Regions from separate parts of the Paenibacillus mobilis genome, predicted to be linked through region 1. Evidence: riboswitches for the same ligand, from Rfam matches in the RefSeq annotation. Region 1 holds a riboswitch; the other holds the start of a gene.
What was found. Region 1 has a riboswitch for cyclic di-GMP ahead of AC3ZPD_RS11705 (replication initiation and membrane attachment family protein). Riboswitches for the same ligand answer to the same signal wherever they lie in the genome.
Positions count from the first base shown of each region.

Region 2: it holds a riboswitch for cyclic di-GMP, as region 1 does, so the genes downstream of both, AC3ZPD_RS10750 (methyl-accepting chemotaxis protein) here and AC3ZPD_RS11705 (replication initiation and membrane attachment family protein) in region 1, are expected to answer to the same signal.

Region 1 is NZ_JBZCMS010000005.1:187,871-195,495, forward strand. Features, by position in the region: gene AC3ZPD_RS11685 (anti-sigma factor) at 1-767, shown strand, start outside; gene uvrC (excinuclease ABC subunit UvrC) at 832-2,775, opposite strand; gene trxA (thioredoxin) at 3,006-3,317, opposite strand; gene dnaI (primosomal protein DnaI) at 3,527-4,480, opposite strand; gene AC3ZPD_RS11705 (replication initiation and membrane attachment family protein) at 4,520-6,046, opposite strand; cyclic di-GMP riboswitch class I at 6,437-6,521, opposite strand; gene AC3ZPD_RS11710 (hypothetical protein) at 6,897-7,625, shown strand, end outside.
Region 2 is NZ_JBZCMS010000004.1:450,646-458,270, reverse strand. Features, by position in the region: gene AC3ZPD_RS10770 (ketoacyl-ACP synthase III) at 111-1,100, opposite strand; gene AC3ZPD_RS10765 (hypothetical protein) at 1,124-1,465, opposite strand; gene AC3ZPD_RS10760 (thiamine pyrophosphate-binding protein) at 1,520-3,145, opposite strand; gene AC3ZPD_RS10755 (GAF domain-containing protein) at 3,163-3,600, opposite strand; gene AC3ZPD_RS10750 (methyl-accepting chemotaxis protein) at 3,652-4,917, opposite strand; cyclic di-GMP riboswitch class I at 5,139-5,228, opposite strand; gene AC3ZPD_RS10745 (radical SAM/SPASM domain-containing protein) at 5,543-6,424, shown strand; gene AC3ZPD_RS10740 (cation diffusion facilitator family transporter) at 6,777-7,625, shown strand, end outside.

The sequences.
Region 1 (7,625 bases):
ACGTGGTGACCGATGTATGCACCGAGGAAGAACGGCTGACATTTGAACGCCACCTTCCGGAATGCGAAGCCTGCCAGGCCGAAATAAAAGAATTGCAGGAAACATGGGAGGCGTTATACGCGGATATGAAATGGATGGACCCGCCGGAAGACTTGAAGGAGCAGGTTTTAAACGCCGCCTTTGCATCTGCTCCGCCTAAGCCGGAACCGATGCCGACCGCTTTTGCCGGGACAGGAGCCGGAGCATATGCCGCCGAACAGGCAAGAAGACGCGCCGTAAAAAGAAGCCGTTTCATGACGGCCGCCGCTTCGGTCGTGTTCGTGCTGTTCCTGGCCAGCGCCAGCTTGAACTACAGGATGTACCGGGAACAGGCCGCCGATCCGATGCCCGTTGAACAAGCGCTGGACGTATCGGCGTCACAGGTTAAAATGGCTGTCCCGCTGCATACCCAGTCGGAGGAATATTCCAAAGCCTACGGATTTGCCTGCATCATCGATAACGGCCATACCCGCCAGTTCGTGGTTTACGTATACGGCGCTCCAAAGACGTCAGCCAACCAGGCTTATCAGGTTTGGCTGGTCAAAAACGGCGTCCGCACCAGCGCGGGAACCTTTCGCGTGCAGACGAATGGAGACAACCCGGGGCTGGGCGTGCTGGCCATGCCGATGAACTCGGACAAACTTAACTTCGACACGATCGGGATTACGCTGGAGCCTGACGATAAAGGCAGCCAGCCGCGGGGGGAAAAGATGTTTTCATCCATATAAAACCTCCCCGAAAGGAATCGGGAATTCTTTTTTTAGGTGAAGAACATCAGAAGAAGAGCCGTCCTCAGGACGGCTCTTCTTCATTTAAAGCTTCTATGATTTTGGCGGCGAGTTTATCGCCGATCGACAGCGGCCGGAAATCTTCGACCGCAGCTTCTTTGATTTTTTTGATTGAGCCGAAATGTTTCAGCAGCAGCTTGCGCCGCTTCTCTCCGATCCCCGGAATCGAGTCCAGCTTCGAGGTGACCATCGATTTGCCCCGCTGCTCGCGGTGGAACGAAATCGCAAACCGGTGCACCTCATCCTGAATCCGCTGCAGCAGGTAAAATTCCTGGCTGTCGCGAGGCAGACGCACCGGCTCGGGCGGATCCCCCACCATCAGCTGCGCCGTTTTATGCTTGGCATCCTTGACCAGGCCGCATACCGGAATAAACAAGCCCAGCTCGTTCTCAAGGACGTCGACGGCCGCCGAGATCTGCCCTTTGCCGCCGTCGACGACAATCAGGTCGGGCTGGGGCAGATTTTCCTTCAGCACACGTTCATATCGCCGGCGGATTACCTCCCGCATCGTTTCGTAGTCGTCCGGGCCTTCAACCGTTTTGACCTTGTATTTGCGGTATTCCTTTTTATCCGGTTTGCCGTCCGTAAAGACAACCATCGCCGAAACCGGGTTCGAGCCCTGAATGTTGGAGTTGTCAAACGCTTCGATACGCCGTACCGCCTCCAGGCCGATATATTGGCCCAGGTTGTCGGCCGCTCTCGACGTCCGCTCCTCGTCGCGGGCTATAAGGCGGAATTTCTCGTCCAGCGCCACACGGGCGTTGTCGACCGCCATTTTCACCATCTGCTTTTTCAGGCCGCGCTGCGGCAGCAGCACTTTGACACCCAGCCATTCCTGCAGCGAAGCGGCTCCGCCGGCGGCCTCCACCGCTCCTTCCGCCGCGGCGTCGTCAGCTCCGGCAACCGCCGTCCGGTCCGCCGTTTCGGCGTGTTCCTCCTCCGCATCCAGGCCGGCTGCCACGGCTTCCAGCTCCCCGTTTTGCCCGGGCAGCAAAATTTCCTGCGGCAGTGCCGGATTGTCGCTGTAATACTGCGTGACGTAAGACAGAAAATCGCCGTAGGCGTCACCATAGAACGGGAAGATCGACGCATGGCGTTCAATCATTTTTCCCTGGCGCATATAAAGAATCTGCACGCACATCCAGCCTTTATCCACCGAGAACCCAAACACGTCACGGTCTCTGGCGTCCGCCATCGTAATCTTCTGTTTCTCCATGAGGGCGTCGATATTGATAATCTGGTCGCGGAGCTCTTTGGCACGCTCAAAGTTCAGCTCCTCTGCGGCTTCCTCCATTTTGCGCTGCAGCTCCTTTTTGATCTCTTCGTGGCCGCCGCTGAGGAACCGGGTGATTTCCTGGGTAATGTCCTCATACGTTTCTTTGCCTACTTCCTGCACGCAAGGAGCCAGGCATTGTCCCATATGGTAATACAGGCAAACCTCCTTGGGCATCACATTACACTTGCGCAGCGGGTACATCCGATCGAGCAGTTTTTTGGTCTGCTGAGCCGCATAAGCGTTTGGATAAGGACCAAAATATTTGGCTTTGTCCTTCAGGATCCGCCGGGTCACTTCCAGTCTCGGGTGCGGCTCGTTCGTGATCTTGATGTAAGGAAACGTTTTGTCGTCCTTCAGCAGCACGTTATAGCGGGGCATATGGGTTTTGATCAGGTTGCACTCCAGAATGAGCGCCTCCATATTGCTGCCGGTCACGATGTACTCAAAGTCCCGGATTTCCGAAACAAGCCGCTGCGTTTTGCCGTTATGGCTGCCTGTAAAATAGGAGCGGACCCTATTTTTTAGCACTTTGGCCTTGCCTACGTAAATGATGGTGCCTTCCCGGTTTTTCATCAGATAGCAGCCAGGAAGGTCCGGCAGAAGAGCAAGCTTGTGCCGGATCGCCTCCAGCGCTTTCTCCTGCTCTTGTATATTTTCTATATATGAATCCACGCAACGTTCTCCTCTCCGCATGGAATAACTGAATCCGATCAGGATTAATTAAGCTTAACCCCTATATTATAGCCGAACTTGCGTTCTCGCGAAAGTGAGCAGCCAGGCAATCCCGCTGCCCAATTTTTGCATGAGAATCGGGAGCGGGGATATATAAGGTAGAAAATGAAAGAAAACGCCCCCGGCCAGCCGGAGGCGTTTCTTTAAGGGTTCAGCTTGAAAGCTGATAATTATTGGTGTTTGCTGATCAGGTTTTTCAAAGCTTCTTTGGAGTTTACGCCTACCACTTTATCCACCGGTTGGCCGTCTTTGAAAAGGATCAGAGTCGGGATGCTCATTACGCCGAAACGGGATGCGGATTCAGGATTTTCGTCCACATTCACTTTTGCGATTGTAGCGTCCACTTCACCGGACAATTCGTCCAGGATTGGAGCGATCATTTTACAAGGTCCGCACCACGGAGCCCAGAAGTCAACCAGAACGGTGCCTTGACCTTCCACTTCCGTTTTAAACGTTGAATCGGAAACATTAACGATTGCCATTTGTATCTCCTCCTATAAAAGTATTGAGCTCTGCAAAGTTTGCCCCTACAGGCGGTCCTATCATTCATTACCCCCTGAAAAACGCAGGCAAAACCCAATCTTCACTTGATAAATTATATTGTGTCAAATACGACACGGGGTCATTATAACATTTTTTTAGCGAATGGGGAATGGGAAGCGGCTTGTAAAAGCATATCTTCACGTGATCTTCACGTTGCCCGCCGCTGATTCGAGCCGTTCACCGTCACCACGTCCACAAACGGAGCGATTCGGTCCATCAAACGCTGGCCCTTATAGGCTTCTTCGCCATCCTTGCTCGTAAAGCTCAGGTGTTTTTCCAAGTCGGGCAGATCATAATTGGACGTATAAAAAGTAGGCCGCCGGTTCATCCTGTAATTCAAAATGGAACCCAAAATATGATCCCTGATCCACGGATTCAGATTTTCCGCTCCGATATCGTCAAAGACCAGCAGATCGGACTCGCGCATCGTATCCAACATTTCTTTCAGTCTCTGATTGTCCTGCATCACAAACTTGACTTCCTCTATAAACTCGGGCATGTACACGATGACGCCGGTATAACCGGACTCCGCCAGCTCGTGAAGCATATAAGACATCAGGAACGTTTTCCCCGTACCGAAATGGCCTTTCAAATACAGCCCTTTGCTGGGCAGCCCGTTCTCCTTGGCCTCATTAATATACTTCAGCACCTGGCCTACGGCCGGAGCACGGTTCATGTCTTTAGACATGATTTCAACGGCATTATAACCTTCATTAAGTGCCCGCTCGTCAATGTAAAAGCTGCGGATCCGCTTCCGGACCTCCGTTTCATGCTGGAAAGCCAGCTGCCTGGAGCAGGGAACCTTGCGCTCGTACAGCTCCGGCCCCGCCGTGACCGTCTCGACCGTCAGCTTCGTGTAGTGGCCCTGAAAGTCGTTCGGGCACCGATCGAGCCCCGGACAGGCTGCGCAATTGCGGCTGTCTTTAACGTACTGGTACAGCTTGCCCAAATGAAGCGTAAGCTGGCTGCGGTCCAGCTCCGGGTGAAGCTCCAGCAGCTCGCTAATCAGCGGATCCTCAAAAAGCTCCTTCATGACTCGCTCGGAACGGGCTTTCAGCTGCGGGCTTTTCATTTGGGACAGCAGTTCGCCCAACGATTCCATGTTTCCGCTCCTCCGTTTCCTATTCTAAATCTTTCGATTTTATTTCTTCTGGCCGTTTTGCATGCGCTCCGCCATTTTAAGCAGCTCCGCGAACTCTTCCTCTGATAAGGTTTTGTCCGTATTCACCGCGCTTGGCACAATCGGGATCTCCGGTTTCGCTTTATTGCCCCGGGAATAATTACGGCTGCTTCTGCCAGCCGAAGCCTGACCGCCGCTTTCCTTAACCGTCTTGTTAAGCTTCTCCTGGTCACGGATGTAGCTGACCGCCTTCTCATATGTAGTGACCTGCTTGAGCAGCATATTTGAAGCAATCGTTTCGACGAATTTGCGGTTAATGCGCTGATCGCCTCCCGAGGTAAGCAGAACCATCAGATAATGAATCAGAACATTGATGACTTCGCCGGGAAGTTTATAATTCAAATCGATTTTCTCGAAAATATCAAGGAGATTGTCCGGCACCGTCCCCGGAAAAAATTTCGGCAGCAGCCGGGTATGCGGCTCATTGCGAAGCAGCATGTTATATTGATGCACATCGCATTTCCCCTGCAGCTGCGGCGGAACCTCCAGGTAAAATTCCATCTGCACGGAAAACTCCTGCGGCAGCTCCTGGTCCTGATCCGGATCCTTGGCAGCCTGCTCCTCCTGCCGGAGCGCCACCACTTTGCCCATCGCGGCGTTCCGTTCCTCCTGCCGCTTTTTGCCCTGGCGGAAGTGCAGGTTGGCTTTATGCTGGAGTTCATCCAGCTGCAGGCTTCCATCGGCCGCAAAAATACCGTCTTCATCAAGCAGCCGGCATAAATCCTGAACGGTCAAATCGTATTTGCGGGCCGTGTAATTGACGGCTCCCATTTTATCCTGATCAAAGCGGAGCGACTCGACATACGGCCGGTTGGCCGAACCGCGCGGAAACCGCATAATGATGTCCGCGTAATTAAACAGCGGTTCCTCCTGCCTTTTTTCCGGCTGCCGCGAAATCGCAATTTCCGAAATCGCCTGCTCCAGCTCGTAATCGATCGTATGGGTATTTAATTGAAAAATATCGTAAAAAGGCACGGTCAAATTTTCTTTATTTGCGGCCCGGCTATATTCGGAAGCTTCCCTGCTGAACATTTGCTCCTGCAGCGACAAAACTGCAAATTTCCCCAGTTTATCCCGGAGCAGCAGCGTCAGGTGCTGGGTTTTGAAAAACTCGGAAGGAGACAGCGGAGGCTGCAGCTCGTATTCATACCAATAATCTTCGCTTTCCGGCACGTACACCCGGCTGCACTGCAGCAGACCTACCGCTTCCAGCCTGGAGGCCTGTTCGACCAGCAGCTTGCGTCCCTTCTCGCTCGGCTCTACGCCGAGGGACAGAAACAGATGGCGCTGCTGTTCCATTTTTGAATAACCGACTTGCTCCAGAGGCACCTGCCCGAACAGAAACTGATAGAGCGCAACCGCAAAGCCGCCCACCATCGGCTGATAGATCAAGCTGAGCATCTTTTGTCCAACGGTACCGAGATCAAAGTCGCGATATACGCAGTAACGGTGGTTTTCCGTAAAATGATGCAGGTTTTGAATGCGCAAAACGTTATCGCTCCTTTCCGGGTAAATCGTCGTTTCTCTATTCTATCACAAAACTTTTCGACTTGAATCGCTAAATCCAAACAAAACCGAATCCAAAAAATACCCCGTTCCAGACCACATCCTTCTAAAAATAAAACAACCCCTGACGGAAAAACGTTCTCATGCTTCGAGAAACCTTTTTCTGCACAGAGGCCATCCAGTTATGAAAAATCTAGGGCTTCGCTTTTTTCTCAGCTAAAAAATTTCTGATTTCTTCAATCGGTATGCCTGACTTTTTGGCGGACAGCATTAGAAAAAACCAATCCTTGTCAAAATCAGCTTTCCTTTGGTTGAATTCAAGAACCTGGGCCGGTTTATCCAGAAAAACTCCTCCTATACTTCTCAGAGTTCCCAGGCAGTCCGGCCGTCGTAGTATCGCTACCTTAGACCCGTGACTTTGTGCCCCTGCCTTTCGGCAAGTTTACCCTTCAACTGGTTATTTTCACTATCCCAAATGCAATCCAGTCTTTGATCCGTTTTTATTATAATATGAACCCCCCGCAAAAGTTTGTCATTTTTCGTCTTCCATCCTTGTCCTTTTTTGCCGTTAACCCCGCTATTTTTACACAGACTCCTTACTTTTTGTCGCAGCTCTTCCCAATCCGGTTTTTTGGACCCAGACTTCTCTCGCCAGTTCTTAATAACGAATTTAAATAGCGTAATTTAAAGAGAAAAAGCAAGAAAACGAAAGATTCTTTGAGAAATTCGTACGTTATTAAGAACAAACCGTCTTTCTTGGAGATTTATTTTATCGGCCTGAAGGCTGTATGATTACTCCTAGAAACGTTCTTAATAACGAACGAGACTTGAAATGCACGTTCGCAAGAAGGGAATGATGAGCCTGCGCCGCACCAGAATGGCCGCACTGCGGAAAAGAAGGAAAAAACGGAGAAACACGTTGATTACCCGTTCCCTTCAGTCCGGGGTAGTTTTATCAAGCCTGTTCGTTGGTCTTTCGCATCAGACCGGAACGACCTACGGAAATTTTAACAGCCCCCAGGAAACCAATGGGGAGTTTGCGATTTGCCGTATTTTTCCCTCCGACCTCGAAGCCCTTTTAAGCCGTTTGTCCGACGTGCTGACGCAGGCAGACCTGCAGCGTGAACAACTGCAGCTGTCGGCTGCCATGGAATCCGGCATGCCTGACGCTGCCTTTCCCTTTGTATCTGCCGTGTCTTCCGGCTCCAGTCTTGAAGAGATGAAAGCGGCCGAAGCCGGACTTAAAATACGGCGTGAAGGCCTTCTGAATAAACTGGACACGCTGAACGCCCGCTCGGCGGCTAATGAAGCCGGATGGACGGAACTGCAGCAGCTCGCCGGTTCGGCAGCCGGATTGCTCCGGGAGCTCATCCAAGCTGTTCGCGATAATCAGCCGAATTGCGCGGAAATCAAGCCATCCGCGGCATTCGACGCCATTTCGGTTCAGCTGAACCGGGAACCCGTCTTATCCGGGCCTTTGTCTTCCGCATTGCAATCCCTTTTGACTTATTTAAGGGAGGTTCAAGCGGCCGGCAGTCAGGCGGAAGGTGATCCTGATGCG
Region 2 (7,625 bases), on a different contig from region 1:
CCACACCTCTCGCACAAAAAAAGAAAAGCACCGGACCAGGTCCGATGCTTTTCAGGATGCATATTAGGTTCTGCTAGATTTATTAAGTTCATAGGTTCATTAAGGTAAACTCAGTACTGTAACAACAAACTCACATTCTGCCAGCCCGCGCCTACCGTCCATAACACGAGATAATCCCCGCGTTTTACCTTTCCGTCCCGGACGGCCTGATGCAGCGCCAGAACAGGGCTTGTACTGAGCGTATAACCGAACCGGTCCCCGATATAAACGACTTTTTCCGGGTCCAGGCCAAGGCCTTCCGATACGCGTTTGATATTGCCGGGCGTGAACTGGGAGAACATAAAAGCGGCTACGTCGTTTTGGTCTATTGCGTTTCGGCCCAGCAAAATCCGGATAGAGTCGACAGCCGATGCGGCGCAAACCGAATCGTCAAACGGCACAAACTGCAGCTGCGCGTCCTTGGCCGTAAACTCCTCACGGTACAGGTTCGACAACCCGTAGGCCGGAAACTTGGAGTTGTCGATCACCGACGTATCCGTTTGGTAAACCGAATCGATAAATCCGCGCGTCCCCTCGGCCGGCTCCAAGATGACGGCTACAGCCGCTTCACCTACGTTGGAATGATAAACAGGCTCATCCGGCGTATGGATGGACAAATAATCGGCGCCCACCACCAAAGCGCGTTCGATCCGCGGATTGGACATCATGTAACGGGAGGCTTGCTCGATGGCGACCAGCATGCCGGTACAGTTGGCATTGATGTCGAAGCAGGCCGTATTCAGATCCCCGCCCAGCGAATGATGCAGCTTCAGCGCGTTGCTTGGCAGCAGGTATTCAGGTGTTTGGGAAGTGAAAATAATCAGGTCGACATCCGGAGCCTGCAGGCCGGCTTGTTCCAAAACCGCCTTGGAGGCTTCCAAAGCCATCGTAAAAGAGTTTTCGGCAGGGGTATCAATAACGAAACGTTTATTTCGGCCAAGGCCGTTTACCAAACTTGTGACATCCGTACCCTTTTCGGCAAAATACTTGATATAGTAATCGTTGCCTACTTCATGGGCCGGATGATACATCGCAATTTCCCTGATTTGCACGCCGCTCATTGGGCACCCTCCTCGTTAGTTATTTATTGTTCGATGATTTCGTATTTGTCCATCTGAACCGTCCGTGCTACGCGGGACAGCTGCATTTTCAGAATCGGATTTTTCGCGATGCGGAAGGTAATGCTGTGGAACCCGTCACTTTTGAATTGTTGAAAGTTTGCCTCCAGCAGCGGCAGCGTGTCCGGTGCAGACACATTCAGTTTGGTGCAGTCAATATCGATGGCGAATTCAGGAATATTAATCGTAGAAACGGCTTCTTTGTAAGCGTTGATGGATTTCATGCCATCCTCGGGCGTAAAAGTGCCCTCTACTTCTGCGTAAAAGACTTTTGCGTTTTTATCAACGTTAATTGTAAAACTTCCCATGTGTAATTCCTCCAAAACCGTTAGGATTTATTTTTTGTTATCTAGATGTTTCCGTTATTTCTTGAGCGCCTTCAGCCGGTCCAGGATCGGAGCGGGTTCGCTGCCGTCCGTATTGACTTCAATGATGCACGGACCGGTCATTTCCCGGATAAAACCCGGGATTTCATCCATATCCTCAAGCGTGTCCACAGAAAGTCCCCTGATCCCGGCAAGGCGCATCATATCGCTGATCGAAACGCGCTCCTGCTTATAATCCGGTATGGTCCGGTTGAACAGGAATTTTTGGCCTCGTTCCACGTAAGAAAGCATGGCATTGTTGATGATGATATAAACAATCGGGAGCTTGTATTCCTTCGCCGTAAGCACTTCCGTGCCGTTCATGAAAAAGGAACCGTCCCCCGCGATGACCGCCACCGGACGTGTACGGTCTCCAAGATAAACGCCGGGGCCTCCGGCCATCGCCGATCCCATTGCGCCGTAGTTCAGGTTGATTTCAAAATCTCCGCCCTCCGGAACCTCCAGATATTTCACGACAAAATTGGTGAACTCGCCAATGTCGCAGGCGTAGCGGGTTTCTTTCGGCATCACCTTGCCCAGCTTCTCCAGGAACAGCCGCAGCGACAAGCCGGTATGATTTTTTTCATACGGAGCATTCAGCGGCAGCGGTTTGACAAAGGTATGGGCGGACGGCTTGACCCGGGCGGACAGGTAAGGCAGCACATCCCTCAAATCTCCCTGAATTTGAACATCGGTCTGAAAAACCTTCCCAAGCTCTTTCGCATCCCGATCGATTTGAATTACCTTGCGCCCGCTTACTAGCACATCGTTAAAGTTGCAGGTCGACGCTTCGCCAAGGCTTGTCCCCAGGATCAGCAGGCAGGTCGGTTCGCTTGAAGCGACATATTCGCTGGCAACGTCCGTGCTGGAGAACCCGTAATTGCCAAGGTTCAGCAAAAATTCGGCCGGGATGATCCCTTTGGCTGAAGGAGTGGTGATAATCGGCCACTGCAGCCGTTCGCTGAGCGCCATGATTTCCTTGGCCACCAAACGCCCTCCACGGCCCACCATGATCAGCCCCCTGGCTTCGTCGTTGATTAAGGAGGCGGCGTGGTCAACCAAACCGGCCGGATAAGGCATGCGCTGAAGCTCCTGCAGATCCGGCGCAGCGGGAAGCCGGGCCGGAGCTTCGAGACGCTGCACGTCGATCGGCACGGAGATATGTACCGGACCAAAGGGTGGAGTCAGGGCGATGCGCACCGCTTTATCCAGCTCGGCCAGCACATCGGCTTCATCCATGACGGTATTGCTGTATTTGGTAATCGGTCTGACGATATGCTGCGCATCCATCTCCTGGATCGCGCCTTTGCCGATCTGCCAGCGGTTGACATACCCGGTGACGATCAGCATCGGAGCTTTGGCGCGCATCGCGTCGGCTATGCCGTTCATCATGTTGCCGACGCCTACGGCACCTGCACCGGCGCAAACGGACAACCTGCCGGTCGTGCTGGCGTATCTGGCGGCCATATAGGCGGCGCCGGCTTCATTTTTCGTAATAATAGGCTGAATATCCACATCGATCAAAGCATCGTAAATCGGGCTGATAATTCCGGCGGGAATCCCGAATACGTATTCAACTCCGGTTTCTTTCAAATACTTTAGCATGGCCTCTGCAATGTTCATGATTTCTTCCCAACCCCTTATCCAAGAATTTGAAAAGCACCTCTGTATTGATCAACCAGGCGTTCGGCATGTTGAATTTCCTCTTCGCCAAAATGATGCAGCTCCCCGATGGCAGCCACAACTACAATACCCTGAACACTTTCTTCCTCCACAACCGGAATAATCATAATGCTGTCGATGCCGAACAGAAAAAACTCATCGGACGAACGCGGATCGTTTTTGACGTCCTGAACTACAGACGTATGAGGCTGCGCCATAAGGGACAGCAGGAGCCTGTCTTTTTCAATGTGGACCGGATTCGCGGCATGCGCTTGCTTCCATCTCTCAACGCCCAGATGGTCCGTATTCGTTTTGAGTACCGGACTAAGGCGGCCGTCAACTATTTCGTGGTAAGCAATGTCTGCAACACCGGTAAGCCGGACAAGTTCTTCGAATAATAAAGGTAGCTGTTCCATTTCCGCCCTCCCTGACCGTTTCAGTCCGTTAGATATGGATATTCGGTTAAACTAATGCGTATATTTGCTGAACTGCTCGCGAAGCTGCCCGGCGTCACTTTCAAGCTGTCTGGCGGATGCCAGCGTTTGCTCCATAGAGCTCAGCTGCTCATCCGAGCATGCCGCAATCTCTTTCGTACCGGCTAAATTCATTTCTGTAATGGCTAAAGTTTGCGTAACCGAGCCCAGGATATGTTCGGTGCTGGCGTTGATTTGCTGGGTAACCGCGGAAACCTCCTGCACCCGGGTCGAAACCTGCTCCGCCAGACGGACGATGCCATGGAAGGACTCGCCGGCTTCGGAGACCAGGACGCTTCCGGTTTCCACTTCGGTTTTCACTTTGCCCATTGCGAGAATCGATTCCTGGGAACCCTGCCTGATATGCGATACCGTTCGTGCGATCTCGTTGGCGGATTCGGCGGATTGCTCCGCCAGCTTGCGGATTTCCCCGGCTACTACGGCAAAACCTCTTCCGTATTCCCCGGCTCTGGCCGCCTCAATGGCCGCATTTAAGGAGAGCAGGTTGATTTGACTTGCGATCTCGGCGATCATCAGCGTAACGCGGTCGATTTCCGCGGTCCGTTCATCCAGCTCATGGACCGCCTGCGACGAAAGGAGCGTCGTATCGTAAATAATGCTTATTTGATCGACCAGTCGGCCGATCTTTTCATTTCCTTCATTCGCCAAACGCGCCGCGTCGGAGGATTCGTTAGCTACGTCCTGCGAGGACAAGGCGATTTGCTCCATGCCTTTTCCTACTTCCTCCAGCATCAGTTTGTTCCCTCTGGCGCTCTCTACCAGCTGCTCGCTGCCTTCGGTGATCATTTTGATGGATTCGGCAACGCCGACCACCATGTCCGTGCAAAATTCCATGCTGCTGGACAAATCTTTGGACGTAGTTGTGACTTTCCCCGCCATTTCGCTTGTATGTCCGATAACTTCATGGAGTTTGGTGCCCATTTGCCCGAAATAAGCGGCAAGTTCCCCGAATTCACCGCCTGCCTCCAGCTTTGCCGCGTCGGTCTTACGGCCTTGCGCCGCCTCCTTCGCATATTCCGTCATCTTCCGAAGCGGTTTCATCAGATGATCCGTAATAAGCCGGAGTTCAACCAGACTGAGCAGGATAAACAAGACAACCATGGAAAGGGTTCCCCATACATTCATCCATCCAAGCCTGTTCAAAACAAGGCCAAACCCAATCGCCAAAATAGCAAGCGGAGCAGCGCCCAGCAGCACCAGCTTGCGCGTGATTCCTTTTCTCAACATTAACAGGTTCAACTTACTTGCTCCTTTGCTGTCTGTAGTTGCCGATGGTTCAAATGCTTTGTTTAAATTCCTGCTGCCTGACGGGACGGGCAGCCTGTTCCTGAACGGACCTCCTTTGCGCCGAAATTCCCGCGAAAACGCCCAAACCTTCCGAAAGCAGAACGCAAAAAAGACCTTCAAATCAAATCTGAAAGTCCCGGCGGCCAAAAGCAGCGAAGTGGAAGAAACATAAGATTGGCAGCCCGGCGGTCATAGTTGGGTCAATAACGTTAGATCCGTGGTTTTGCGTCCCAGCCTTTCGGACTGGTTTGCTGTTTACTTCATTATGATTCTAAGTATAAAGTTGTAATTCTCCGGAAAACCGAAGTTGCGGTATCCTTCGGAATTCCTATGAAGACTAGACTATCATTAATATCGGAAATTAAGGTAAAATTTTTCATAGTTTGCATTCAAAATTCAAATTTTTTCATAAAATTGACACTTTTTTAATTCATTAGGTCATAGGAATATTTCATATTAGGACTTTTTAAATATAACTGGATATCCGTTCCAATTTTGATTACAAAGCTTGAAGGGGGGTTCCTCTTCTTATAAAATAAATAAACAGGCCATCATTAGCAGATTGGGGATACCTCATTTGAAAACATTCAAGAAAGTTTATATCGAAATCACGAGCGTTTGTAATTTGGCGTGCAGCTTTTGCCCTCAGACCGCTCGAAAAGCCAACTTTATGAAACCCGAAATGTTCAACGACATTCTGGATCAGATTAAACCGCATACGAACCACATTTATCTTCACGTTAAAGGCGAACCGCTTCTCCATCCGAAAATCGACCTGCTGCTCGATTCGGCCCATGAGAAAGGTTTTAAAGTGAATATTACGACCAACGGCACTCTGCTGCATAAAGCCGCAGCCAAAATTTTGGGTAAACCCGCCCTGCGCCAAATGAACTTTTCGCTGCACAGCTTTGACGGCCATGAAGGCTCCGAAGACCGCGAAGGATACGTCGGTTCCATTTTGCGTTTTGCCCGCGATGCCGCCGAGCAAGGCGTGCTGATCTCCTTCCGGCTGTGGAATTTAACCGAGGATAACCTCACCAACGCCCAGCGCCAGCGCAACCGCCAGACCCTCTCCATGCTGGAGGAAGAGTTCGGCCTCGATTATAGAATCGAAGAAAAAGTCGAGCCGGGTAAAGGCGTCAAAATCGCCAAAAACATTTATCTGAACCAGGATTATGAATTCCAGTGGCCCAGCCTGAATGCGCCGGAGGACGACGGCAAAGGTTTTTGCCACGGGCTTCGGACCCAAGCCGGCGTGCTGGTGGACGGGACGGTCATTCCCTGCTGTCTGGACGGCGAAGGCGTCATTAATCTGGGCAACGTGCAAAGCAGCAGCTTCTCCGAAATCGTGGAAAGCGAACGGGCCAACAACTTGTTCTACGGTTTCTCGAGAAGGGAAGCCATCGAAGAGCTGTGCCGGAAATGCGGGTACCGCAAACGGTTTGGCACCGGCGCCTGATTGGACTTAAGAATGAAAGCCGGACCAAATTTATTACGGAAAAAATAGAATGTAACGGCTTCTTGCCGCCGTTCGGGCGTGCTGTCGCAGGTTTTGCGCAGCACGTCTTTTTGCTGCCGGGAGTCCGAGAGCCGTTTATACTCTGGCTGTTCGCTGTCCCCGGAGTGCCATATCGGCTTGGACACTTTGAATTGGGATTGTCCATGCTTCTTGGACACTGCCAACTTTGTAACCCCGGCCCCATATTGCGGGCCTGCGACAACACTGTTTCTGTAGACCCACACAAATTTTGTCCGGTATGATGAAGGTATGGATAATAAAACGAATGACAAAGCGGCCGGAGGTTTTGGTTTTGCGAAATACCTACGAGAACATCAAACAAGGGGAAAAAGGAGCCCTGCTCAGCATTGCGGTTTACCTTCTTCTTTCCGCCTTCAAACTAATGATCGGTTCCTACACCCATTCGGAAGCGCTTCTGGCGGACGGCCTTAACAACGCTACCGACATCGTCGCTTCCATTGCCGTATTTGCCGGATTAAAAATTTCCCGGAAGCCGCCGGACAGCGATCATCTTTACGGCCATTACCGGGCCGAAACCATCGCTTCCCTGATCGCTTCCTTTATCATGTTTGCCGTCGGCCTGCAGGTGCTTTATCAGGCCATCATGAAATTCCGCGCACCCGAAGCCGCATCGCCGGATATGACGGCAGCCTGGGTCGCTTTGCTTTGCGCCGTGATCATGTACGGCGTTTACCGCTACAATTCCGGGCTGGCCCGCCGGATCCGGAGCGGCGCTTTGAACGCGGCCGCCCAGGACAACCGTTCCGACGCCCTGGTCAGCATCGGCGCTTTTGCCGGCATTCTGGGCTCCCAATTCGGCATGCCGTGGCTCGATCCCCTCGCCGCCCTTGCCGTCGGGATAATCATCTGCAAAACGGCATGGGAAATTTTCCGGGAGGCCACCCATAATTTGACCGACGGCTTTGATGCCGGACAGCTGGAGGAGATCCGCAGCACCGTGCAGCGCACGCCGGGAGTTGCGGCGATCATTGATCTGAAAGCCCGGGTGAGCGGCAACAACACGCTGGTCGATGCCACTATCGGCGTAGATGAACGGATGAGCGTAGCGGACAGCCATGCCATTACAGAGGAAATTGAACGCCGGATTCTGGAAAGTTATGAAATCGAATACGTGCATATT